4 regions of the Paenibacillus vulneris genome follow, and region 2 is predicted to be linked to each of the others. Evidence: riboswitches for the same ligand, from Rfam matches in the RefSeq annotation. Region 2 holds a riboswitch; each other region holds the start of a gene.
The links. Region 2 has a riboswitch for cyclic di-AMP ahead of ABEA66_RS28185 (hypothetical protein). Riboswitches for the same ligand answer to the same signal wherever they lie in the genome.

Region 1 (5,974 bases), on a different contig from region 2:
AGATTTGCTTTCTTATTGTTGTGTCAAAGGGGCCCATACAGTTGTGTTAACCCAGTTGCCATTAAGTTTATATTTGAAATCTGCCCCCATAGATAATCCAACGGTTACTATTAACCCTGGTTCAGACTCATTAAAATTGAAAGTAGTCAGTGTACCCCAATCTGAAGCTTTATAGTTGTATGTGTTGTAAATAATTGTGTCACCACCAACTATGCCATATGCTACTGCTTTAACTCGTGGTTGTCCTGCTTGTTCAGTGATATCATAGCCTGATTTCCCTGTAATATTTTGAATAACTGTTCCATTAGTTCTGAAACCGGCAAAACCCGCCCAATTTACACTAATCGTTCCAGTTGCATATACACAAGCTTGTATATAACTATTATTCTCGCAACCATTTCCACCATAGGTTATACTGGAACCTGCAACTTTAGAATTTCGATTTGCAGGAATAATAAATTCGCCAGTTGCTTTTGCATTTTGAATAAGTCTTTCTAGTTCTGCAGCACCACCTTTTAATTCCTGTCTAGTAATCGTTAGCTCAACACCATCTTTTTTGACTACTTGTTCGAAAGTGTTTAGCACTTCCAACCCGAGAACTTTTTGCTTACTGGTACCTTCCTGCGCTAAAGCAGATCCAGCAAAGAGGGTAAAAGCAAATACACAAGCCAAAGATAACCTACCAATTCTACGAATAATACCTGCTACCATAATAATTACCTCCTTTATCAATATATGGTAATTATATCCTATTAAATTTACAATATCTACCTAAAATTATAATATTTATTATATTTTGTTGTATAATAGATTAATCCTTTAATCTTAACAAGTGAAAGGTGGGTATTAATATGTATTATTTAATAACCCCAGCTGGAATAATTTTGTCAATATTTTTTTTACTTGTGGTATTATTAATCATTAGGTTATTAATCAACATCAACAATCGATCCAAATAAGATAATAATCACGAAAATAAAAAACGTTGAGTTGATCCTTCTATCTGGAAGATGTAGCCAGGCGTGACTACAGCTCGCTCTTCCGGTTTTCCGATTGAAGCCCAACTCGTCGGGCATTGCTGGAAAAGGCTGCAGGCAGCCGTGGCAGCAACCCGGCTTCTTCTGGACGAAGTAAGGCCTGATGATTGTCCGGTGGCGGCGGCTGTAGGAAGAAAATATAAAGTAATAAAAAAACAGCGGCAGTCTAGATGATAGCCGCTGTTTCGATTTATGGAATAATCTCTGAATGCTAGAAGGATCAACAAAACAGTTAAAATTACTATAATCGTTTAAATATCTCCATTTCTTTTTGAACCTGGGGTACGTGGGACTGATCTGCCCATGGTGAAGAATGTAACTTCTTACACCAGGGGATTCTGGAAGGGGCACTTTTCTTGTTACGACCACTCTTTTCTTCCCCGTACCAACAATGACCATAGAACGTTTTTACCGACAAACCAAAACTCGCCATCGTTTTATGACGGGAAGACGAAGTTGGAATGAATTATATTCTTCGCAACGGCGAGTATATCGTTCTGGTTGAATCTTTCCGCTCGGTTTGGCTCGGATCCATATGAAAGATATAAAGAACAATGTACTCAATGGAATGCACGTCTCAACGAAAGTGTAATGCGCCGGCGCTTTCGCCGAAATCCAGAAAGTTACTTAAAGCAACTTGAGGAAAAATATAGTGCGTTGGTTATTCCGTCGTAGTTTTTTTGAGGGAGGGAGATCGATCTGAAATGGTTGCACTTCTCTTCCTCTCTCTTCTTGGTTTGATACGCTTAATAATTAGCCAATTTTTCAAGAAGCTCCATTAAGTAACTTTCAAATTGTATTTGGAAGTATTTTTTTTATAAAGCAATCCCTTATAGTTCATAGAATCTTCTTTAGCTTTTACACTATACGAAATAAATCCTTCACAGTAAGAGTTCCCTTCTTAATAACCGGAGGGAACTATCCCCTTTTTTCAATAAAGAAAGCAATTTGATAAAAAACGATGCGAGATGCACGGCTGTAGAAATGTATGCGCTATTTTGACTAAAGGAGAACAGAAATTGGTTTATTTATCGGGACGCGTCACATTTACAACGGAATCATTAGAAAGTAATATTCAATCGTTGCTTGAATAATTTCATAAAGCTTAATCTTCGAAAGAAGAGCGGGGGACCCATCATTAAGGGGTGAATCCTATTGCGTAGAGCAAAGGAAGGGCATGCTTCTCACAGCCCTAATCCGACAGCTAACCTCGTCAGCGGAAGTGAGAAGGAGAGATGAACACAGGACTCTTGCCTTGTGTTTTTTGTGTTGTTACAGGACATATTAAACACTAAGATGGTTTATTACGCCAATTCTTTTGTTATCGGGGTGCACGCAGTGTGACAACAGATTCATTAAAAAGAGTTATTTTCGGCAGGCCGCTGAAATCCAATGAGCTGGAGCAAGAAAAGATGCCGGTTTGGAAGGCGCTTCCGATATTATCGTCGGACGCCTTGTCGTCAGTGGCTTATGGAACGGAACAGATTCTGATTGCGCTGGCCGCAGTTGGATCGGTTGCAGCCTTTGCTTATTCCCTGCCGATAGCGATCGCTATTATTTTGCTAATCACGATCCTGGTTATCAGCTACAGACAGGTCATCGACGCTTATCCTCAAGGCGGCGGAGCGTATATGGTTTCCAAGGAAAACCTGGGGATGGCGTTCGGAAGATTAACCGGTGTGTCGTTGTTGATTGACTATACGCTGACGGTTGCGGTTTCCGTATCCGCCGGAGTGCAGGCTATTACGTCCGCCTTTCCTGCTGCGATCCCTTATATTGTACCGATCGCCCTGTTCCTGGTTTGGCTCATGGTATGGTTAAACCTGAGAGGGACCTCCGAATCCGGAACGGTATTTGCCTTCCCGACGTATTTCTTTATTCTCTGTGTGCTGGTATTGATCGGCAAAGGGATATTTGATTTGATCACGGGCGCCAGTCATGCGAATGCCATTCATGTTATTCCGGGAGCAGCACCGGCGGGACTGACGATGTTCGTTTTGTTAAAGGCTTTCTCCTCCGGTTGTTCTGCGGTTACCGGGATTGAGGCGATTTCGGATGCGGTGCCGCATTTTAAAACTCCTTCCAAGGACAATGCCAAGAAGACCTTGCTGTCGCTGGGGATTTTGCTGGCCATTATCTTCGGCGGGGTTACCATCCTGACCATGGCATATGGCGTAACGCCGGATCCGAGAGGGCATACCTCCGTGCTGTCCATGGTAACGGAGAGTGCATTTGGCCGCGGTGCCATGTACTATGGGACGCAAATCGCGACGATGATGATTTTGACACTCGCTGCAAATACGAGCTTTAACGGCTTTCCCATTCTGGCATCGATCATGGCTCAAGACAAGAACTTCCCGAGAATGTTCGCTAACCGTGGAGACCGCTTGTCCTTCCATTTTGGGATTGTTACCTTGGGCGTCTTGGCCAGCCTTCTGCTGATCGCCTTCAGAGGAAAGACCGATGCACTGATTCCTTTATACGCCATCGGTGTCTTCTTGTCCTTCACGCTGGCTCAGAGCGGCCTGGTCCGCAAATGGTTCCGGGAGAAGCAAAAGGGTTGGCAGGGCCGGCTCTTGATTAACGGCTTGGGGGCTCTGGTCTCGTTCGCTGTTCTCATTATTTTTTGCGTGACCAAATTTGTGGAAGGCGCCTGGATTGTCATTATTTTGACGCCGATTCTCTTATGGTTTATTACCAAAATTTACGACCATTACGAGGATGTCGCGGATCAGCTTCGCATCAACCTGGATGAGCCGCTTCCCCATAGGGAATCGATCATCATTATCCCGATCGCAGGGATTCACCGGGTGGTTGCCGCCACGATTTCTTATGCCAAGACGCTGTCGCCCAACGTAGTCGCTTTCTATATCTCGTTTTCCGATGAAGATGAGGAAAAGATGGAGAAGAAATGGGAGCAATGGAATCCCGGGGTACGGCTGGTCGTATTCCGGTCCCGGTACCGGACGATTGTGAAGCCGCTGGTCGATTTCATCGAGCGGATCGACGCGCACGTCAAAGAAAAGCAGACCATCATGGTGCTGCTTCCCCAATTCGTAGCGAAAAAATGGTGGCACCGCCTGCTCCATAACCAATCCGCTTATCGCATTCGGTCCCGGCTGCTGAAGGAGAAGGACGTTGTCGTAGCTACCGTTCCCTTCCATTTAAGCGAATAAAGAAGAGAGAGCTGTTAGGCTCTCTCTTCTTTAGTGTCTTCCTCTTTATTAGGTTCATTCGGGACGACGATATAGCTATGTTCATTGGTCTTGACGGACCAATCCTCTTGCGAACTGAAGAGCTCGTTTAACAGGGTGTTGATTTCCATGGAGACTCACTCCTTCATTCTGTATCGGCCTATTCAGCATAGTCCCTGCTTCTTAAGTTAACCTTAAAGTTGGAGGACTATTCCATGGTAAAGACAGGAATGAAGGGAGCTGCGGCATTACTGAATGTGCCGGACCAGCTTGTCCGCGATGCCGATATAGCTAGACGGCGTAAGACGAAGCAGCCGTTCTCTCTCGGCGTCAGGCAAGCCTAACCCATGAATGAAATCGGCAATGCGCTGCGGCGTTACTTCTACGCCTCTTGTGAGCTCCTTCAATTTTTCATACGGATTCTCATAACCGACGCGGCGCATAACGGTTTGAATCGCTTCGCCGAGCACTTCCCAGCTTTCGTTCAGATCCTGCTGAATCGCAGGCTCGTTCACCGACAAGCTGGAGAGTCCGCGCAGAGTAGCGGCCATAGCGATATAGGAATGGGCGATCCCGACACCCATATTGCGCAGGGCGGACGAGTCGGTCAAGTCGCGCTGAAGCCGCGAGATCGGCAATTTGTTGGCCAAATGATCGAGCATGGCGTTGCTGACGCCCATATTGGCTTCGGAATTCTCAAAGTTAATAGGGTTCACCTTATGCGGCATAGTGGACGAACCGACTTCGCCGGCGACGACATTTTGCTTGAAATACGCAAGCGAGATATACTGCCATACGTCGCGGTCGAAATCCAGGGTAATATTGTTGAAGCGCATGATCGAATGGAACAGCTCAGCCATGTAGTCGTGGGATTCGATCTGCGTCGTCAACGGGTTGTAGGTCAGCCCCAGGTGCTCGACGAAGGAGCGGGCGATATCTTCCCAAGGCGCGTCCGGATAGGCGATCGAGTGCGCGTTGAAGTTGCCGACCGCACCGTTGAATTTTCCGAGGTATTCCTGTGCTTTGATTTGCTTGAGCTGGCGGTTCCAGCGGTATACGAACACAGCAAGCTCCTTGCCAAGTGTCGTAGGGCTCGCCGTTTGCCCGTGGGTACGGGACAGCATCGAAACATTTTTCGCAGCCTCGGCCATACGGGTGACCTCAGCCGTCATTTTCTCAGCCATCGGCAGCCAGCCGCTTTGCATGCCGTTTTTCAGCATCAGGGCGTGGGACAGGTTATTGATATCTTCCGAGGTGCAGCTGAAGTGAAGGAATTCCTTGACGTCAGCAAGGGTTGTCGGATCCAATGTTTCCTTCAGGAAATATTCGACAGCCTTCACATCATGCTTGGTCGTACGCTCGATTTCTTTGATGCGCAGTGCGGATGCATCGTTGAATTGCTCGGTGATGCCCCTCAGAAACGCGATCTCTTCCGCAGTGAATTCGCGCACTTCTGCAATCTCGGGCCTTTGGGACATATGAATCAGCCATTCGACCTCCACAAACACCCGGTACTTCATCAGAGCCCATTCCGAGAAATGCTCTGCCAATACTTCCGATTGTTCCTTGTATCTCCCGTCCAGGGGGGATATAGCTTTAATTGACATCGTTCAGCCTCTTTCTGTTCATTTGACCGTTTGTAGTTTCCTCCAACATAAAAACCATCATTCCGATTATACAATATGCCCTAAGCCTTTCACTACCCCATCTGTCCGAATCAAGGGGCTGCACGCCGGCAAAGAC
Region 2 (5,974 bases):
TGCTGAACGTGGTCAGCGCACCGCGTGTCATGAGCAGCTGCTTCCCTATGGCAACCACTTCGATGATTTTAGACGGATCGGAGTCCAGATCGACCATATTGGCCGCTTCCTTGGCCGCGACCGTTCCGCTGTTCATCGCCAGGCCCACGTCCGCCTGGGCGAGCGCCGGGGCATCGTTCGTCCCGTCGCCTGTCATTGCGACCAGCTTGCCTTCCGCCTGCTCCCGGCGGATCACCGCTATTTTATCCTCCGGCTTGCTCTCGGCGATAAAATCATCCACTCCCGCTTCACGGGCAATGGTCGCCGCCGTCAGCGGATTATCCCCGGTACACATGATGGTTTTGATCCCCATCCTGCGCAGTTCTTCAAAGCGCTCCTTCATGCCCGGCTTCACGGTATCCTTCAAATAAATCAGCCCGTACAGCCGTTGATCTACCGCCACCGCCAGAGGCGTACCCCCTTCCGAGGCAATGGCGTTGCTCCTGCTCTCCAAATCCGCCGGGATGATGCCGCCTTGAGCGATGACCCACTGCTTCACCGCATCGACTGCCCCCTTGCGAACCTTGCGTCCATCCGCCAGATCGATACCGCTCATTCGGGTTTCCGCTTTGAATTCGATGAATTCGCCGCCTTCTCCAAGCGCTTCGTCATAGCTTAGGCCCTGCTTCTTCATCCATTCCAGTACGGACCGGCCTTCGGGAGTTTCATCCTTTATGGAGCTGACAGCCGCCCATCCGGCCAAGTCTTCTATACGTTCCGACCCGATTGGCAGCATATCGCTTGCCATGCGGTTCCCGTAGGTGATCGTTCCTGTTTTATCAAGGATCATCGTATTGATGTCCCCGGCTGCTTCCACCGCTTTGCCGGACATAGCCAACACATTGAATTGGGTAACCCGGTCCATACCGGCAATCCCTATGGCCGACAACAAGCCTCCGATCGTTGTCGGAATCAGACACACGAGCAATGCGATTAACACCGGAATCTCCAGGCGGATCTCCAAATAGCCCGCGATAGGAGCCAAGGTCACGACAACGATCAGAAAAATAAGTGTCAAGCTGGTCAGCAAAGTATTCAATGCCAGCTCATTGGGCGTCTTCTGGCGCTTGGCGCCCTCGACCAGCGATATCATCCGGTCTATGAACGATTCGCCGGGATCGCTCGTAATCCGTACTTTAATTTTGTCGCTGACGACGCGTGTTCCGCCGGTGACGGAGCTGAAATCTCCGCCGGCTTCCTTGATAACGGGAGCAGATTCCCCTGTAATCGCCGATTCGTCGACCGAAGCCAGCCCTTCGATGACTTCGCCGTCACCCGGAATCATTTCCCCTTGGGACACGACGACCAGGTCCCCCTTGCGCAGCTCGGTAGAAGGCACCACCTTGATACCGGAGCCATTATTCACGATTTTGTTCGCCGTAATTTCCTGCTTGGTCTTTTTGAGAGAGTCGGCTTGTGCCTTCCCTCTCCCCTCCGCCAGCGCTTCCGCGAAATTTGCAAATAGTACGGTGAATAATAAAATAACGAATACGGTAAAATTGAAGCCTACGCTGTTCTCCGTTCCAAAGTAGCCAGGAAACACGGTCATAAGCAGCACAACCAAGGTGCCCGCTTCTACAACGAACATGACGGGATTTTTCATCATCACAACCGGATTCAGCTTCAAGAAGCTTTCTTTAACGGCATTCATGACGATCGCCGAGTTGAGCATCGATTTCCGATGCTGGTTTGCATTCATCTTGCTCATACAGTTTCGCCTCTCCCATTTAACGAATCGTTACATGTTCTGCGATAGGCCCCAGCACGATGACCGGCAGGAACGTCAGCGCTCCGATAATCAATATTGTACCTACCAGAATTCCTACGAACAAACGGTTATCCGTTCTGAACGTGCCGATGGTCTCGGGCACCCATTGCTTGCGTACAAGGGAACCCGCCACTCCCAAGAGAGCAATCATCGATATATAACGACCGAACAGCATGACGACACCGGTGGATATATTCCAGAACGGCGTATTATCGCCTAAGCCTTCAAATCCTGACCCGTTATTGGCGGCCGAGGAGGTATACTCATACAAAACCTGCGATATCCCGTGATAGCCCGGATTTGATATAGCTGCCCTTCCTAACTCCGTTGCCAGTGCAAGAGCCGTGGGCATCAGAATAATGAAAGGATGCGCCAGAATCGCTATAGCAATCAGCTTCATTTCACGCGGCTCGATCTTTTTGCCGAGAAACTCCGGTGTACGTCCCACCATCAAACCGGCCAGAAACACTGCAAGAATGGCATACATCAGCATATTGACCAGTCCTACGCCTTTCCCGCCGAATACGCAGTTCAGCATCATCAAAGCGAGCGGTGTGATTCCGCCGAGCGGCGTCAGCGTATCGTGCATATTATCGACTGAGCCGGTTGTCGCCGCCGTCGTTACCGTTGTAAAAAGCGCTGTTTGCGCGATACCGAAGCGGACCTCTTTCCCCTCCATACTGCCCTGCGAAGCGTCGATTCCCAGCTTGTTCATCAGCGGGTTCCCCGCCGATTCCGCCGTATAGATGAGCGACAGGAACACCAGGAACAAGATCATCATCGCCGAGAATAGAACCCAGCCCTGCTTCCGATTGCGTGCAAAAAGTCCGTATGTGTACGGAAGGGCAGCCGCCAAAGACCACATTGACAAAATTTCAAGCACATTCGTCAAACCGCTCGGATTTTCAAAGGGATGAGCCGAGTTGACTCCGGAAAAGCCGCCTCCGTTCGTTCCCAGATGCTTGATGGATTCCAGTGAAGCTACAGGCCCGATAGCGATCTGCTGCCGGCCTCCCTCCAGCGTGTTGACGGTTAAGGTCGGCTGCAGCGTTTGCGGCACATGAAGCGCTACAAGCACCATCGTGACCCCAATAGCGAGCGGGAAAAATACCCGGATATGCGCTTTGACAAAGTCTTCAAAAAAGTTCCCGATTGTCTCTCCCTTGCTCGTGATACCGCGTATAAAAGCAATAGCTGCGCACAGCCCTGTCGCCGCCGAGGTGAACATCATCATCGTAATGACAGCCATTTGCGAGAAGTAGGATAACCCCGACTCCCCGCTGTAATGCTGCAGATTCGTGTTGGTCATAAAGCTGATGACCGTATTGAACGACAGCGTTTCTTCCATATTGTCGATACCATTCGGGTTCAGCGGCAAATCGTTTTGAACCCGAAGGAGGAGATAGCCGATCGCCACAAAGACGATATTCGTCAGGATGAAGCTTAGAGCATACGTCTTCCAAGTCATCCCTTGGCGGTTCTTCAGGCCTGTTACCGCATAGATTGCCTTCTCCACAGGAGCAAACCAGGTATCCGTACGATTGCCTTCATTGGAAAAGACGTGATATAAATAGGTCCCTAATGGTTTGACCAGCAGGACTAGAATGACAATCACGACGGCGATTTGCAATATTCCCATTATCGTTTCCTCCTAAGAAAGCTGTCTTCGTCTGCTGAGCTTTCCTGAAAGAAATGCTCAGAATTTTTCCGGATGAATCAGGGCATAAGCCAAATAAATGAAGAGAAGCACAGTGATGACAGCGATAACCGTCATGATCTTTCGCCTCCTGTCTCCTCAACGACCCGATTGCACCAAGACAAAAAGCCGTAAAACAAAAGGTACGTTACTGCCAGCAGTACTACCATATATACATCCTGCATAGGAATGCCTCCGTCCGCATTAATTCATCAAGAAAGATACATCATGGCTTGAAGTATGAATGACATGGTCAGCTCCCAGACCTTTATAGACAAGCCGCGGATTCATATTATGCGTTACCACGCAAATTTCTTTGGATGTCCAGGTCCTGCATATTTGAATGAAACGGCAGCACAAGTTCAAGGAGCTTTCAAATAAAAAGACTTTACCGATCGGAAGGTCGGGCAATAGCCATGACTCGCATTCCGATGTATCGATCCAAATCATATGCTTTACGCCCAAGCTCTCTAGACGCTCCTGCTCCGCCCGGCTGTTCGTAATTGCTGCGAACGGAATGCCTTTGGACAGCAGCAGCCGGATAAATCCTTCTCCGGTTTTGTTGGGCGCCGATACAAGAATAAATTCTTGAGCGGCGTTCATCTTCACATTCCTCCTAATCTCTCAAGAGAAGGCAGCAGGATCAGGGCACAAAAAAAGAAGCCTGCGAAAAGAGGTGAACTCTTCACGCGGCTTCTTAAAGCACAGCCATAGCTGTACCTAAGCACACGATCATCGTTGCCTCTCTCGATACGCTTACGAGGTTAGCTGCCGGATTCGGGCGTGAGAGTCGCCCTACCTGAAATTTCAGGATTCACCCCATGAGCCGGTAAGCTCGTTGGTTCCCCCGTTCCTTAATTAAGCACTAAGGATTCAGCGATACATTGCAAGGTCATATTCATCAAGTTTTATGGAAACATTCCATATCGTTTTTCAATAGAAGACGCAAGAAGACCACAGAGGCTTAAGCCCTGTGGTCGTTAATAGCGATCACAAGCTTCATCATCCTCTCTCCATAGACCCTTTGAACTTCTGCATAGCGAAGTTCAAAGTCTGTTCCACGCTGACGAGGTTAGCTGTCGGATTCGGGCGGTGAGAGTCGCCCTACCGGCAGGCGCAAGCTAGCTTTGCACCCTTCGGATTCACCCCAAGCGATATGCGGACGGCTCTCACACCGAACGGATATCACTGTGTTGGTTCCCCCGCTTTCCTATAGAAGGAAATTAAGCGATCAGAATTTGGAAACATTGTTTTTTTCAAATCATGAATTGTATATTACGCCAGTTGCCCTTAACTGTAAAGAACACTTGGGAGACTTGTGCGATGAAATTACACCAACGGCCAGGATGGCAACGCTTACTTTACATGCGATCTCCAGATAACTGCTTCCTGCTCACTCTATCTCCATTTTTCACAAATTGATTCCCTTTGATTTCCTGCGCTTCAGCACCCTCTTTATCCAAAATGCGCTTAGATAAAGCCAACCGTTTTTCTCTGCAATGCTGATTGCGTCAATCCGGTTTTTGGCTTCGAGCTTTTGCTGAAAGAACAAAATGTAGTTCCCACGCAGCAGCTTATACGGTAAAATTATACAGGATCATCAATTATTCATAAAAGAACCGGGGATTCCTCCCCGGTCAAAGCCTTTTATTTTCAGCTCCAACTGCTCGTTGTATCATTCATGAAGAACTGGAACGTAATGTTAAAACGATCTTTCACTATTCCGAAGCACGGACTGAATTCAGTTTCCTGCAGCGGGAATATCACTCGCCCTTTTTCACTCAATTTAGTAAACATTTCTTTAATCTCGTTTTGCTGCGTCGCTGTAATGCAAATATTCACCTGATCTCCAATTACATAAGGTTGCCCCGGAAAGATATCAGCGACCATCAAATCATTTTCACCGGTTTGCAGCACGGCATGGGAAATGCGGGTTTTCACCTCTTCAGGTAAACCATCGGCATCCTTGCCTTCCCCGTACGTAGTTTTGAACAGTAATTTCGAGTTCAACGCTTCCTGGTAAAACTCAATTGCTTCCGCAGCTTGTCCATCCAGCATAATAAACGACGTTGAGCGCATTGACATTCCAACATCTCCTTTTAAATGAAATTGTCCAATTTGGGTTGTTTTGGACTTGATTAGCATCATATCGCGCAATAGTGACAATACTTGTCGCAATACACGAAATGGAGTTTATAATGGCAAAGTCCAAACGACTGATCGAGATTATGATGATCATCAACAAAAAGAAGTCTTTCAACGCCAAAGAGCTTGCCGATGAATTTGGAGTTTCCACGCGGACGATTATGCGGGATATGCAGGAGTTGAGCGCGCTGGGGGTTCCTTTTTATTCGGAGGTCGGTCAGCATGGGGGATATAAGATGCTTAACGAGAGAATGCTGCCCCCGGTTGCTTTTACGGAAGACGAAGCGCTTGCTGTATTTTTTTCCAGCCATGCATTGAGGCACTAC
Region 3 (5,974 bases), on a different contig from region 2:
AGCGTAAGAGACAGGGCCTGGTGCAGCCGGATGGGCTTTCCTCCGCTGCTGTGGTTTGTAACGAATTGATTTTTGGCCGCTACCTTCCCCATGATTCCAAAAAATCTCCACCTGTTATTAGGTCCGATATGGAGCAGCACCCGGAAATCTACCGGGCTTCCTTTAATCCTGATCAAATCTATCCCTTGCTGAACAATATAGCTTTTGCCCTCCGTCAGCTTATTCAGCTTGTGGGAGGCATCATGTACGTTACGGTATCTGTAGGTCTTTGCAGCTGTCCTGACGATGCAGGCTCCGCCTTCTTCCCGTGATACCTTAATAATGCCTTGTCCCCTCATTCCAAGATCCGGTTTGAGAAAAAGGACCGTATGCTTTTCGATCATTTGAATGAACGTGTCCGCAGAAAACATCTCCGTCTCCGGCAACAGGGCGCGAAGCGCATCTTCACTCCAAAGCGCCTCGTGCTTCAACCATTTTCCGCCGGGATACTTAAGCAAATTTCCTTTCACTGTAGGATCTCCTCCGTGTGATGAGCAGCGGTTGAACGCCAATACATACAACCAAGCAATATGACGTTACTTATACTATTCGGCTCCAAAGGAAAGAGTACCTCGCCTGTATTCATATAGGACTGCACACTTTACCTCCAAAAATGGGCTTATAAAGCAAAGACAGATCCAACGGCAGGCTCATATGATATTATGCGGTTCCACTCTTCGAGGGCCCGGCAGACGATTATTTCAACAGAAACGGGGATGGGTCATGAGTACGGACATTACGATCGCCGCGGTCGGGGATTTTTTAATGAAATATCGACTTATTGGCAGCGCCAGAGTCACCGGAGAGAAGCGTTATTCCTTTGACGAGATATTTGAACCGGTTGCTCCCTATTTGCGTGATGCAGATCTAACCATTGGAAATCTAGAAACCACTTTTTCAGGCCCGGAGATCGGGTACACCGTATCGCGAAGAAGCGCCAAAACTGGATGGCCGCTGTTCAATTGTCCCGATTCCTTTGCCAGCACTTTAAAAAGGCTGGGATTCGACGTACTGACAACGGCAAACAACCATTGTATGGATTGCGGCATTAACGGACTGAAACGAACCCTTAAGGTGCTTGACTCCAAGGGGTTGTCGCATACGGGAACTTTCCGCACGCACAAAGATTCTCAACAATTATTGATTAAAAATGTCAAAGGAATCAAAATCGGTATTTTGTCCTATACTAAAACAACCAACCGAATCCCGGTACCAAGCGGTCAATCCTGGGCCGTCAATCGGATTAGTCCAAGCAAAATCATATCCGACATCCGAAGGCTAAAGTCGAGATCGGTGGATCTTATTATCGTATGCATGCACTTCGGAAGAGAATACAGCAAGTATCCGAATGAGGAGCAGAAGCGTTACTTCCAACTACTGTTCAAGCACGGCGCCGATATTATTCTCGGGGCGCATTCCCATGTCATCCAACCGGCTATTTTCCAGGAATCCAGGGATATTACCGGGGTCAAGAAAAAAAGGTACGCCGCTTATTCCTTGGGGAATTTCGTTTCTACCCGATTATACGGAAACGATCATACGCTGACCGGTCTTATTAACCGTCTTCATATTCGAAAGCATGACGATGGAAGGGTACAGATCGTTCAGGCCGATTTTATCCCTACATGGACTCGCAGCACCAAGATTGGAGGACGTACCGCTTTTCGGGTCGTTCCATTATTAAACACGCTGGAAAAACATCCGAACCGGAATGGAAACGAAGCGGAGCGCATGTCAAAAATGGTCCATCACTTAAAAAAGCATATTCCCAGATACCATCATCAGTCGGACTTTAAAATTCTTTAACGCTAGAATCACAAAAAATGAGGCTTTGTCTCCGCAGCTGATTCCATTGCGGGGATCATCGAAATTATACAGCTGTTAATATGGAAAAAACCTTCCAAGCGGTCCGTTATCCGGGTCCCAGGCTTGGAAGGCTTTTATTATTTTATATTCATGCTAGATTAAGGTACGTGCCCTATTATTTAATTACTCTTCTAGCGAACATAAATTTGTTTTTGTAGTAGCTCGAGTTGATATCCGAAATTTTCACGTCGGATTTGCTGTTGATGTTGTGAATCATTTTACCGTTACCGATATAGATCCCCACGTGGCCTACGTCTTTCATGCTTTTCGAGCTTCCAATGTTACCGAAGAACAGCAGGTCGCCCTTTTGCAGGTTCTTGTAGGAAGTGATTTTTGTTCCTACTTGGGCTTGATGGTCATCGTCTCTATCAACTAGAGTAACTCCAACGTTAGCGAGTTTATAAACGAGAGCCGTAAAACCGGAGCAGTCCGTTTTATATGGAGCGTGGGCCTCTTGGCGTTGTGTCCACGGAACATACTGAACTTTACCCTGCAGAGAAAGCGCCGTTTTAACAACCTTGTCCCGTTTAGCGGCAACAGATAATGTCGACGCCTTGGTGCTCGATACGGTAGATGTTGTTGCGGGAGCTGCGGATACTCCAGTTACACCGATAATCGGGCTAAGTGCCAAAGCACTTGTCAAAACAATTTTCATCAAACGATTCAAAATAAACCTCTCCTTTTTTCGGCCTGCGAGGTTAGCTGACGGATTCGGGTCAAAGGTCAATCACCCTGCCGCTGACGCGGCTTCACCCCAAAGATTGGTTCCCCCGTGCTTCTATTAGCTTCGGCCTTTATTATGATTTTGCCCTATATAACCCAAGCGGCGTTGAAACCGCGTTTCTGGTTTTTTGAGCCACTCTAGTGTAGCATGGGCACCTGGCTATTTCATGGTGCAAATTATTCCATCGGCATACCTGAGCAGCCAGAAAAAGTAGAGGATTGTAAAATATTTCAGCTTGCATAGGGGTTATTCCGCGAAAAAACAGACTTTGGATGTAAATGAAAGGGAGACCGAAATTCCGGCCTCCCCATTAATTTCCTATGAAATTGACAGCTCCAAGTGCAACCTTTTTGAAATTGATGTTTTATCGGGACTGCTGCAGCGAAGTCTGAAGCAGAGAGAACAGCTCACTAAAGCTGCCGATTTGCTCATGGGCTCCCTCCAGCTCCCCTTCTTTGCGGAAACCGGCATAATCGCAGCCGATAACCGTTAACCCGTTCTCAAGACCCGCTTCCACATCAGAGGAACGATCCCCGACCATCCAGGCCGTCTTTACGTTATAGGTTTCCAACAGCATGCGGACCAGATCCACCTTGGAACGGGTTCTGAATTCTCCGGCACTGTATAAACCTTCGAATAAAGGTCCCAGCCCTTTATGCTGAATAACATTTTTCACATAAGACTCCAGCCCATTGCTCGCTACGAACAGGCGAACGCCTTGCTCATGCAGCGCCTTCAGCGTATCCGCAACTCCATCGTACAGCCGCCCTTCCCCGCGCAGCAGACCCTGAATTTGATAGTCCAGCAGCAATTCATCTGCTCTGCGGTGCACCTGAACATCCGTATCCGGCATCACCCGCTGCCATATATGCTCGAGCAGCATCCCCAGGCTTCCCAATATTTCGCTCTCCGGCGGCGTAGGTCCCGAATAGGCTCCTTCAGCCCTCAGCTGGTCAAATGTGGCATGGTAAGCCGGCAGAAGCAGCGTTTCCGTCTGGAACAACGTCCCGTCCAAATCAAATATCATCGCTTCCGGCTTGGATAAAGTCGGTTTCATGGTTAACTCCTCCGAATGCTGTTTTCTTTTTATACATGATCATTGTCAAACGAGGCTTTCCTAAGCATTAAGCTCATAGGGAAGTCATAGCGGACGTGTAAAGTATCCTTTAGACATCATAATTCCAATAATCTCCACGTGTCAATGCAGCCTTGTGAATCCGAGCAATTCATCTCACTTTAAGCATATTTATTGTTTATCAATCCATTCTGGATATGGATGGAACGATGGTTGAACCATACATATGTAATGAAGCGCCTAGTTAACAAAATCCATCAGATTGCGGGTGATGCAAATGGTGAAATTTTGTTCAAAATGTAATGAAAAGATGAGTGACGGAGACATTGTCTGTAAGTATTGCGGAACCTTCTTAAGCTCAACGGATCAAGCCGCATCCCCACCTGACCAAAAAAGCAGCTCTAAAGCGGGTACTATCACATGGATCATTATCATTGTTCTAATCATCGCCGCTATCATATATTATTTTGCCAAATAGAAGCTTTGGATTTTGGGCGGCGGTGCCGCTCTCTTTTTTTATGCATGACAAATGCCTATTTCTCTAGGTCAAGTATCACGATTTGTCTCCCGAGCATACATTGTTGGTATCAAAACAAGCAAAGGAGACTATGGCAATGGCTTATATTCCCTATACTTATCCAACCGTTGTGACGGTTCCTATCGGTACCTACAGCACTTGGAGTTACCCATACGGGGGCTGGTATGGCGGCGGTTGGCCGGGAGGTTGGCATGGCGGCTGGCACGGCGGTCATGGCGGCTGGCATGGCGGCTGGCACGGCGGTCATGGCGGCTGGCATGGCGGTCATGGCGGCTGGCATGGAGGCCACGGAGGCTGGCATGGCGGTCATGGCGGACATAGGCAAAATCGCTCTAATTCATCTAATCCAACTAATCCAACTAATCCCTCTAATCGTTCTAATCGTTCTAATCGTTCTAAACGCACTAACCGTTCTAAAGCCAAAAAATCCTGATTCTTCATTTGGGCAAGAACCACGCATGCTACATGTCAAAAAAGCATCCCGAGCCTGGTAAGGCGTCTTTCGGGATGCTTTTGCTATCTGCTCATGCCGCTCCTCTCCTATGGCTAGAACACTTTCTTCGTTCCCCGCTCCGATTTCAATATTTCGACCGCTTCCCGGAACCGTAAAGAATGGACTACCTCTCTTTCCCGTAAATATTTCAATCCGTCTTGTAGATCCACGTCATCCGTCATATCGATAAGCCACTGATACGTAGCCCGCGCCTTCTCCTCTGCGGCAATATCTTCATATAAATCCGCGATAGGGTCTCCCTTCGCCTGTATGTAAGCGGCAGTCCAAGGAACCCCTGAAGCATTCTCATAAAATAGCGCCTTGTCATGGCTTACATAATGGGGATCAAGACCCGCCGCTTTAATTTGCTCTGCGGTCGCGTCCTTTGTGAGCTTGTAAACCATTGTGGCAATCATTTCCAGATGCGCAAACTCCTCGGTAGATATATCCGTCAACAGCCCGATGATTTTATCCGGAATCGTGTAACGCTGATTCATGTAACGCAGCGCGGCTGCAAGCTCCCCGTCCGCTCCCCCGTATTGCTCCAGCAACAGCCTCGCCATATGAGGATCGCACTTGCTTACCCTGACCGGGTATTGCAGTTTTTTCTCATAAATCCACATTTCACTGCTCCTCTCCCTTCGGTTATCGTGCCGCTGCGATTAAACCTGCCAAGGCCACGGCGTATCGATCCATTGCCATGGATATGCCGAGAAGCTCTGCCCATAGCTTTTCAAAGGACCGAACTCCCGTTCAAATTGATGGGCCAGATGCATGCGCTGCTGGGCGAATTGGTTATACTGCTCAAGAGCGCCGTTATCCAGCGGATGGGTATCGAGATACAGCGTAAGCTCCACGAGTACGAAATCAATGGCCTGAAGCTCTTCCAGCATGGCGTAATAATGATCCGGCATTCGTTTGTCTTCCATCGACTGATCTACTCCTTTCCGGCCTATAGTCTCGGTCTCGGTTCATAAGGACTGTAAAGTGCGGGCCATAACGTCCCTTTTTTTAATGCCTCGCGGGGAGACCATTGTGGAAGATTAGGCGGCTGGAACGGAATATACAATTGGGGCGGGGTCGAATATACCTTTTCTCGTATCGGCGGGCAAGGGTCAAAGGGGCCAACGTACGGGCACCATACTTTTTCCTGCGTGAACATGGATGATTGCCTCCTTTATTGAGAAAATCTACTACCAATATTTATACATTGCCGCCTCGTCCATTATGAGTATAAAA
Region 4 (5,974 bases), on a different contig from region 2:
GTTTTTTTGGGGGAGGCAATGTCCTCCTGCATATTGAAATGGATATTTGTCATGATTCGCCCTCTTTTTTCTCAAGCTGCTTCCATGCCTCCGCGAACTCCTCGCGGGAAATTCGAAACATTCGGCAGCGGTTATAAAATTGCTTTCCGTTGCAGTACCCGATACCCAAATGCTTGCCCATTTCCATACGACGGGCAGCAGCTTGCGGATGGACGATCAAGCCGGCGTCAATCAAGTCCTCCCAAGTAATGTCCGACTCTTCAGCCTCATAATCGGTTCTTACATTCGCAAGAGCCTTGCGGATGACCTCAACCGAAGCATTCTCTACCCCGATGTCCCCTTTGGCCGTCGCCTCTTCCTGAGTGATAAAAGCATGCTTACAGCCCTTCACCTGCGCCGTAATGATTTTACGGATGCGCTCACCCGCATGGTCGGGGTCCGTCAATATGATGACGCCGCGGCGCTGCTGAGCCAGCTTGATGCGCCGGATAACGTCTTTATTAATCGCGGAGCCGCCCGTTTCTATGGTCTCGGCTTCTACGGCTCTTTTGATGGCGGTTGTATCGTCTTTGCCCTCTACCACTATAATTTCTTTGATCATCTTGCTTACCTTCCTTCACCCTATACCAGAATCATCCATACGGCTTTCTTTATACTAGCCTTTGTTCCCGCCACTTTCAAGTGATGACGAAGCCTGTCCGCGTGAACTTGCCCTGATCACATAAAAAAGAAGAGGTAGCCCTCTTCTCTTCCTTTAGCATATATATAATGAGTCTTCCCCAATTGCAGGTCCTTAGTCCGCGGTTGGTTTCTTGGGTCCTATCACATAAACGGTATACCCGCGCTTCAAGCCAAATCGGTTGGCATAATCGTTGCTGTCAAAATACACATCGATAATGTTTCCTTTGACTGCACTTCCGGTATCCTCCGCTCTGCGGAATCCAAGCCCGTCAATATAAACCCACCAGCCCAGCGGAACCACCTTGGGATCCACTGCAATTGTGCGACCTTCCGTTACTCTCGTGCCTGTAGACGTAAGTCCGTACTGCGGATGCTCTGTGCTCTTTCCTGTCGAAGCAGCGCCCGCTGAATAAGCGGTCAATGTCACATTGTTAATGACCTGCTTGACGCCGAAGGAAACTCCGCCTTTTGTTACTTCCTGTAGATTTGGCGATGATGCTGATAATACAACAACCGGATTTTTGGTGCCTACCGCGACAATTTTATTGACGCTCTCTGATTGAACCTTTTGGTCCACTACTTCTTCGGATACAAGCTTACCGTCTTCGTACATCTTTTCCTTTTTCTTCACAACCAGGCCTTCCTGGCCTTCCTGCACCACTTGCTCCTTGCCTTTTACCAATTGAGGGTCGTTCTTTTTCACAACGTCATAGGCTATCTTTTCTTGAACCTCTTCAACCTCTTTGGTTACCCGTACGATTTGAATCTCACCGCTGTCAGGCAGATCGGCATCCACGACAGGGGTTACCTTGTCAAGCTCTCCTACCTGAACCTGTAAATCATTCAATGCGCCGCCCACCGTCTTTTGCACCGTGTACAGCGTCTTCGTTTCTCCGTCAGCCGTCAGCTGAATCGGCCTTGCATGCTCGATCGTAATCCGGTCCCCGGATTTTACTTTCGAATCCAGCGCTGCAGAGAGACGATCATGCTCTCCTACAGTGACGCCTTGCTCATCCAGTAAATGCTTCAAATCCCATTGCTTGGTGTAAACAATGGTTTCTTCTCCGTTCACGACTACGGTCACCTTCTTGGTAGCCGTACCGTATAACATTAATAAAAACATGAAAGTCAACGCGAATGAAATAATTGCTATGATCGATATCAAACGCAAGTTTTCATGCCTCCATCGCAATGCGAAGGACATGCTGGATGATCGTCTTACATGGGTTTGCTCGTGTTGAATAGCTCCCACTAGTTCGGTCCTCCTTCAAAGCCCCGCCGTCGAGTGTTACGCATGATTGATCTGACGCGACTATGGTTAAGTTTTGCAATCTGTTGGTTAATAAAGAACAACGCCTAACGACGTTCTTTCACCCAGGAACAACCTCCATGATCGTTGAGTAAACGTATCCTGGAAGCACTGAAGGTTTCACGAACACTCATTCTGCTCGAAAAAGCTTCTCCTGTGCGGTCAACTAAGGGCTGCAACTAGCAATCCATATCGTTTCTCCTGCGTGCGGCCAGCACCTCCTCTTGGCTGTAGGTAATGATTATGTTGTCGGATAGTTATCACAATGACGGGAGAACAAAAAAAGTCACGGAAAGAGGACTCTTCCCGTGACTTTAGGTTATTTCATCAGTAATGAAATAAAGCACACGACAATCATACCTCTCTCTTAACGCTTACGAGGTTAGCTGACGGATTCGGACTTGAGAGTCGCCCTACTTGGATCCGGGTAAACAAACATCTACCCATCCAAGACTCACCCCAGAAAATGTGACCTTAGCCTTATTTTCAAATCAAGACTGGCCTTTTGCGGTTCCCCCGTTTCCCTTACGGAAACTCAGCGATAATGGAAAATTGGTAATCGTATTAAGTTAATATTGAGTTTACGCTGTCGGATATAAAGTTGTAAAGTATACAAACTCGGCAAAAAAGGTCCGTTTTTGTTCAATTCCGATTTTTTTGATCGATTTCTTGAGCATAACCCATGTATTTCTCAACTTGACGTATTTTTTGGATTGTTTTTCTCTCGTTTTCACGTTTTCGACGAAAATAGGGCTGTCCCAACCCCCCTTTTATTTCACCGTAATCCGAACAATGTAACTGCATTTTTCGTAGTCGCGTGAGCCAGCTCCTCCAGGGTTAACCCCTTGATTTGTGCAGCGGTTTCTGCGACTAATTTCACATATGCGGTTTCATTTCTTTTCCCTCGATAGGGGTGCGGAGTCAAATAAGGCGCGTCGGTTTCAACCAATAAACGGTCCAGCGGAACTTTCTCCAGCACCTCTTTGGGCTGCTTGGCATTTTTGAATGTGACAGGGCCGCCGAAGGAGATGTAAAAGTTCATATCGAGGCACATCTTGGCCGTCTCCCAGCTGCCGGAGAAGCAATGCATGACACCGCCGACCTCCGAAGCCTTCTCTTCTCGAAGAACCCGGATAATGTCTTGGTGTGCGTCCCGGTTATGGATCACGATAGGCATACCCAGCTTGCGGGCCAGACGGATTTGTTCCCGAAATACTCGATCCTGTACATCCTTGGGAGAGGTATCCCAATAATAATCCAAGCCTATCTCTCCGATGGCCACCACCTTCTCGTGCTTGCACAGCTCTTCGATCCATTCCAGATCGCCCGGCATCATATCTTTGGCATCTTGGGGATGCCATCCGACGGTTGAATAAATAAAGTCATATTGCTCGGCAAGCGCAATCGAGGTAGGGATCGTTTCGCGATTAAATCCGACATTGATGATTCGACTGATTCCGCTTTCTAATGCCCGTTGGATAACCTCATGTCGATCGTCATCGAATTGAGGGGCGTTCAAATGGGTGTGCGTGTCTATCAGCATAGCGGCAATTAACTCCTTCATATGTAAGTTCAATTTGGTCCTTGCAGTTCGATAGACGAGCTTTTATTCCATGCCAAGCAGCTTGCGGTGCTCCGGATGAATGGAGCCCGGATCAGCGGATAAGAGCTCCTCCGGGAAATACAGATGGTATTTCCCCATATGAATACCGCTGATGGACCGGACAATTTCCGACTTGCGCGAAATTTCCGTCAACGTATGCTTTTGGTCCAGCAGCAAAATCGGCAATTTTTCGTCATGGACTCCCGGCCGATACACATCATACGAAAGATCCGACGGAAAATCAATTTCGAGGTAGAAGGACGGATCCAGATTCAGAGCCCGCATCGTATCGCGCAGCCGCTCTATTTGAAGCGCGTCGATCCTCTCCAGCATGACATACTTAAACAGTTTGCGGTTAAGGAAGCGAGAGCACAAGTCAACCAGAATGGCATCCTGCTCGTTGGTCCACTGCATCAGCACCGTCTGCATAAAGGCTTCATCGAGCAAATGGAACTCTTGTATGGACAATGTCCCCCGGAACAGGTTTAAGAGCGGCGGCAGCATAAACGAGAAAGAATAGTTTTCTTCATATAACTGTTTCGCTCTTTCAAAAATTTTATGCAGAATAACCTCCGCGCTGCGGGTAACAGGATGAAAGTATACCTGCCAATACATCTGGTACCGGGACATCAAGTAATCCTCGACAGCATGCATGCCGCTCTCTTTCACGACAATGTGGCCTTGAAACGGTCTCATCACCCGCAGAATGCGTTCCAGGTCGAACGTCCCGTAATTGACACCGGTATAATAGGCGTCGCGGAGCAAGTAGTCCATCCGATCTGCATCCAGCTGGCTCGAGACGAGGCTGACGACGATTTCCTGCTTGTACGTTTTGGCGATAACCCCAGCCACCCTTTGTGGAAAAGTGGGGGATACGCGCTTAAGCACCTTGTTCACTTCGGTATCTCCAAGAACGATCCGGCAGGACCATTCCTCGTGATGGGTCCCGAACGTTTTTTCAATCGAGTGGGAAAAGGGGCCGTGTCCGACATCGTGCAGAAGGGCCGCGCACAAGGAGAGCAGCCGCTCCTCCCGCGGCCAATCCTCATAGCCGTTTCGTTCGAATTGCGATATGATTTTGCGCGTGATTTCGTAAACCCCGAGGGAATGGGAAAATCGGCTGTGCTCGGCGCCGTGAAACGTCAGGAAGCAAGTGCCGAGCTGTCGTATACGACGGAGGCGTTGAAATTCTTTGGTGTTAATCAGATCCCAAATCGTTTGGTCCTGCACGTAGATGTATTTATGTACCGGGTCTTTGAATACCTTTTCTTCCTGTAAAGGACTCGACATGATGCGTAACCTCCCTAAAGCTTCTTGTATTTTCGACACGGAATGAGCAGGAAAATGATGTTTTTGTCGAACTTTGTCGTATAAAACTTCCAAATGTGAACAGAATATGTCTTCTAAATTTTTCTTTAGTATGGAATATATTCATAATACTATGTTTGGTGTCTATAGAAAAGGTGCATATTTGCAAGGTTTTTCAGCAGCCACTCTGTTTTATATTGAAGTAGAAGGATAGACTACCATATTTTAACGGCAAAAAATGCAATTTTCTAGTTGACTATTTTGGGAATGGTTGGTATCATAAATCTTAAGAATATTGTCGAATAATGACGATTTATCTAATTCGAGAGGGGACTTTTATATATGATGAAATCTACTGGTATTGTTAGAAAGGTTGACGAGCTGGGACGTGTTGTTATCCCTATCGAGCTTCGCAGAACATTGGGCATCGGCGAAAAAGACGCTTTGGAAATCTATGTCGACGGTGAGCGCATCATGCTGAAGAAATATGAGCCGGCCTGTATTTTCTGTGGCAATGCAGAAAACGTCTCTTATTTCAAAGGTAAAATTGTTTGTCACGAATGTTTATCGGAAATGCCAATACCTGTGACAAAATAAGAAAAATAGGTTATAATAAGGATAGCACTTCTTACTAAGGTAATTCTAACCTTTTTCATATCTCCTCTATTCCCCAATCCATGAAATTTCATGAGATTGGGGATTTTTTTTCCGTTTTTATTTGTGTTAGCGTCACCTATTATAATAGAAAGAACATGTCACAAAAGTTCCGCCAAGCCTCCATTTCTACAGTTTGGCGGCGGGAAAGCACGGGCACATCATCGACGGGCTTGTACGGCCTGCGTAAGCCAATAAAAAATCAGCCGATCCGGCAATGAGCCGACCGGCTGATTTCGCCGCTTCCGCATTCGCGATCTACTTTTGGTGCAAATAATTGTACAGCTCCCGCTTCGGTATCTGTCTGTCCGCTGCCGCGCGTTTTATCGCTTCCTTGCGGTCAAGCCCTTGAGTCGTATAATGCTCGACGTGCTCTTCCGGGCTGAAGCCTTCCCACCAGGCGTCCGAAACTTCATTCT

Region 1: it holds a riboswitch for cyclic di-AMP, as region 2 does, so the genes downstream of both, ABEA66_RS26005 (APC family permease) here and ABEA66_RS28185 (hypothetical protein) in region 2, are expected to answer to the same signal.
Region 3: it holds a riboswitch for cyclic di-AMP, as region 2 does, so the genes downstream of both, ABEA66_RS05850 (C40 family peptidase) here and ABEA66_RS28185 (hypothetical protein) in region 2, are expected to answer to the same signal.
Region 4: it holds a riboswitch for cyclic di-AMP, as region 2 does, so the genes downstream of both, ABEA66_RS28630 (resuscitation-promoting factor) here and ABEA66_RS28185 (hypothetical protein) in region 2, are expected to answer to the same signal.

What each region holds. Positions count from the first base shown of each region.
Region 1 covers NZ_BAABJG010000029.1:255,492-261,465, forward strand. Annotated here, with positions in the region: gene ABEA66_RS25995 (hypothetical protein) at 13-711, opposite strand; gene ABEA66_RS26000 (hypothetical protein) at 1,023-1,211, shown strand; cyclic di-AMP (ydaO/yuaA leader) riboswitch at 2,130-2,271, shown strand; gene ABEA66_RS26005 (APC family permease) at 2,378-4,213, shown strand; gene ABEA66_RS26010 (hypothetical protein) at 4,228-4,362, opposite strand; gene purB (adenylosuccinate lyase) at 4,480-5,838, opposite strand.
Region 2 covers NZ_BAABJG010000036.1:109,143-115,116, forward strand. Annotated here, with positions in the region: gene kdpB (potassium-transporting ATPase subunit KdpB) at 1-1,747, opposite strand, end outside; gene kdpA (potassium-transporting ATPase subunit KdpA) at 1,767-3,446, opposite strand; gene kdpF (K(+)-transporting ATPase subunit F) at 3,504-3,581, opposite strand; gene ABEA66_RS28185 (hypothetical protein) at 3,708-4,106, opposite strand; cyclic di-AMP (ydaO/yuaA leader) riboswitch at 4,241-4,392, opposite strand; cyclic di-AMP (ydaO/yuaA leader) riboswitch at 4,550-4,743, opposite strand; gene ABEA66_RS28190 (VOC family protein) at 5,157-5,588, opposite strand; partial or broken gene ABEA66_RS28195 (helix-turn-helix transcriptional regulator) at 5,702-5,974, shown strand, end outside.
Region 3 covers NZ_BAABJG010000006.1:99,785-105,758, forward strand. Annotated here, with positions in the region: gene ABEA66_RS05840 (YheC/YheD family protein) at 1-509, opposite strand, end outside; gene ABEA66_RS05845 (CapA family protein) at 763-1,845, shown strand; gene ABEA66_RS05850 (C40 family peptidase) at 2,021-2,572, opposite strand; cyclic di-AMP (ydaO/yuaA leader) riboswitch at 2,578-2,708, opposite strand; gene ABEA66_RS05855 (HAD family hydrolase) at 2,994-3,686, opposite strand; gene ABEA66_RS36310 (zinc-ribbon domain-containing protein) at 3,982-4,182, shown strand; gene ABEA66_RS05860 (hypothetical protein) at 4,313-4,675, shown strand; gene ABEA66_RS05865 (manganese catalase family protein) at 4,789-5,358, opposite strand; gene ABEA66_RS05870 (spore coat protein CotJB) at 5,398-5,664, opposite strand; gene ABEA66_RS05875 (spore coat associated protein CotJA) at 5,688-5,897, opposite strand.
Region 4 covers NZ_BAABJG010000037.1:46,791-52,764, forward strand. Annotated here, with positions in the region: gene rsmA (16S rRNA (adenine(1518)-N(6)/adenine(1519)-N(6))-dimethyltransferase RsmA) at 1-53, opposite strand, end outside; gene rnmV (ribonuclease M5) at 50-601, opposite strand; gene ABEA66_RS28630 (resuscitation-promoting factor) at 794-1,933, opposite strand; cyclic di-AMP (ydaO/yuaA leader) riboswitch at 2,346-2,541, opposite strand; gene ABEA66_RS28635 (TatD family hydrolase) at 2,766-3,533, opposite strand; gene ABEA66_RS28640 (HD domain-containing protein) at 3,597-4,883, opposite strand; gene ABEA66_RS28645 (AbrB/MazE/SpoVT family DNA-binding domain-containing protein) at 5,244-5,498, shown strand; gene rsmI (16S rRNA (cytidine(1402)-2'-O)-methyltransferase) at 5,814-5,974, opposite strand, start outside.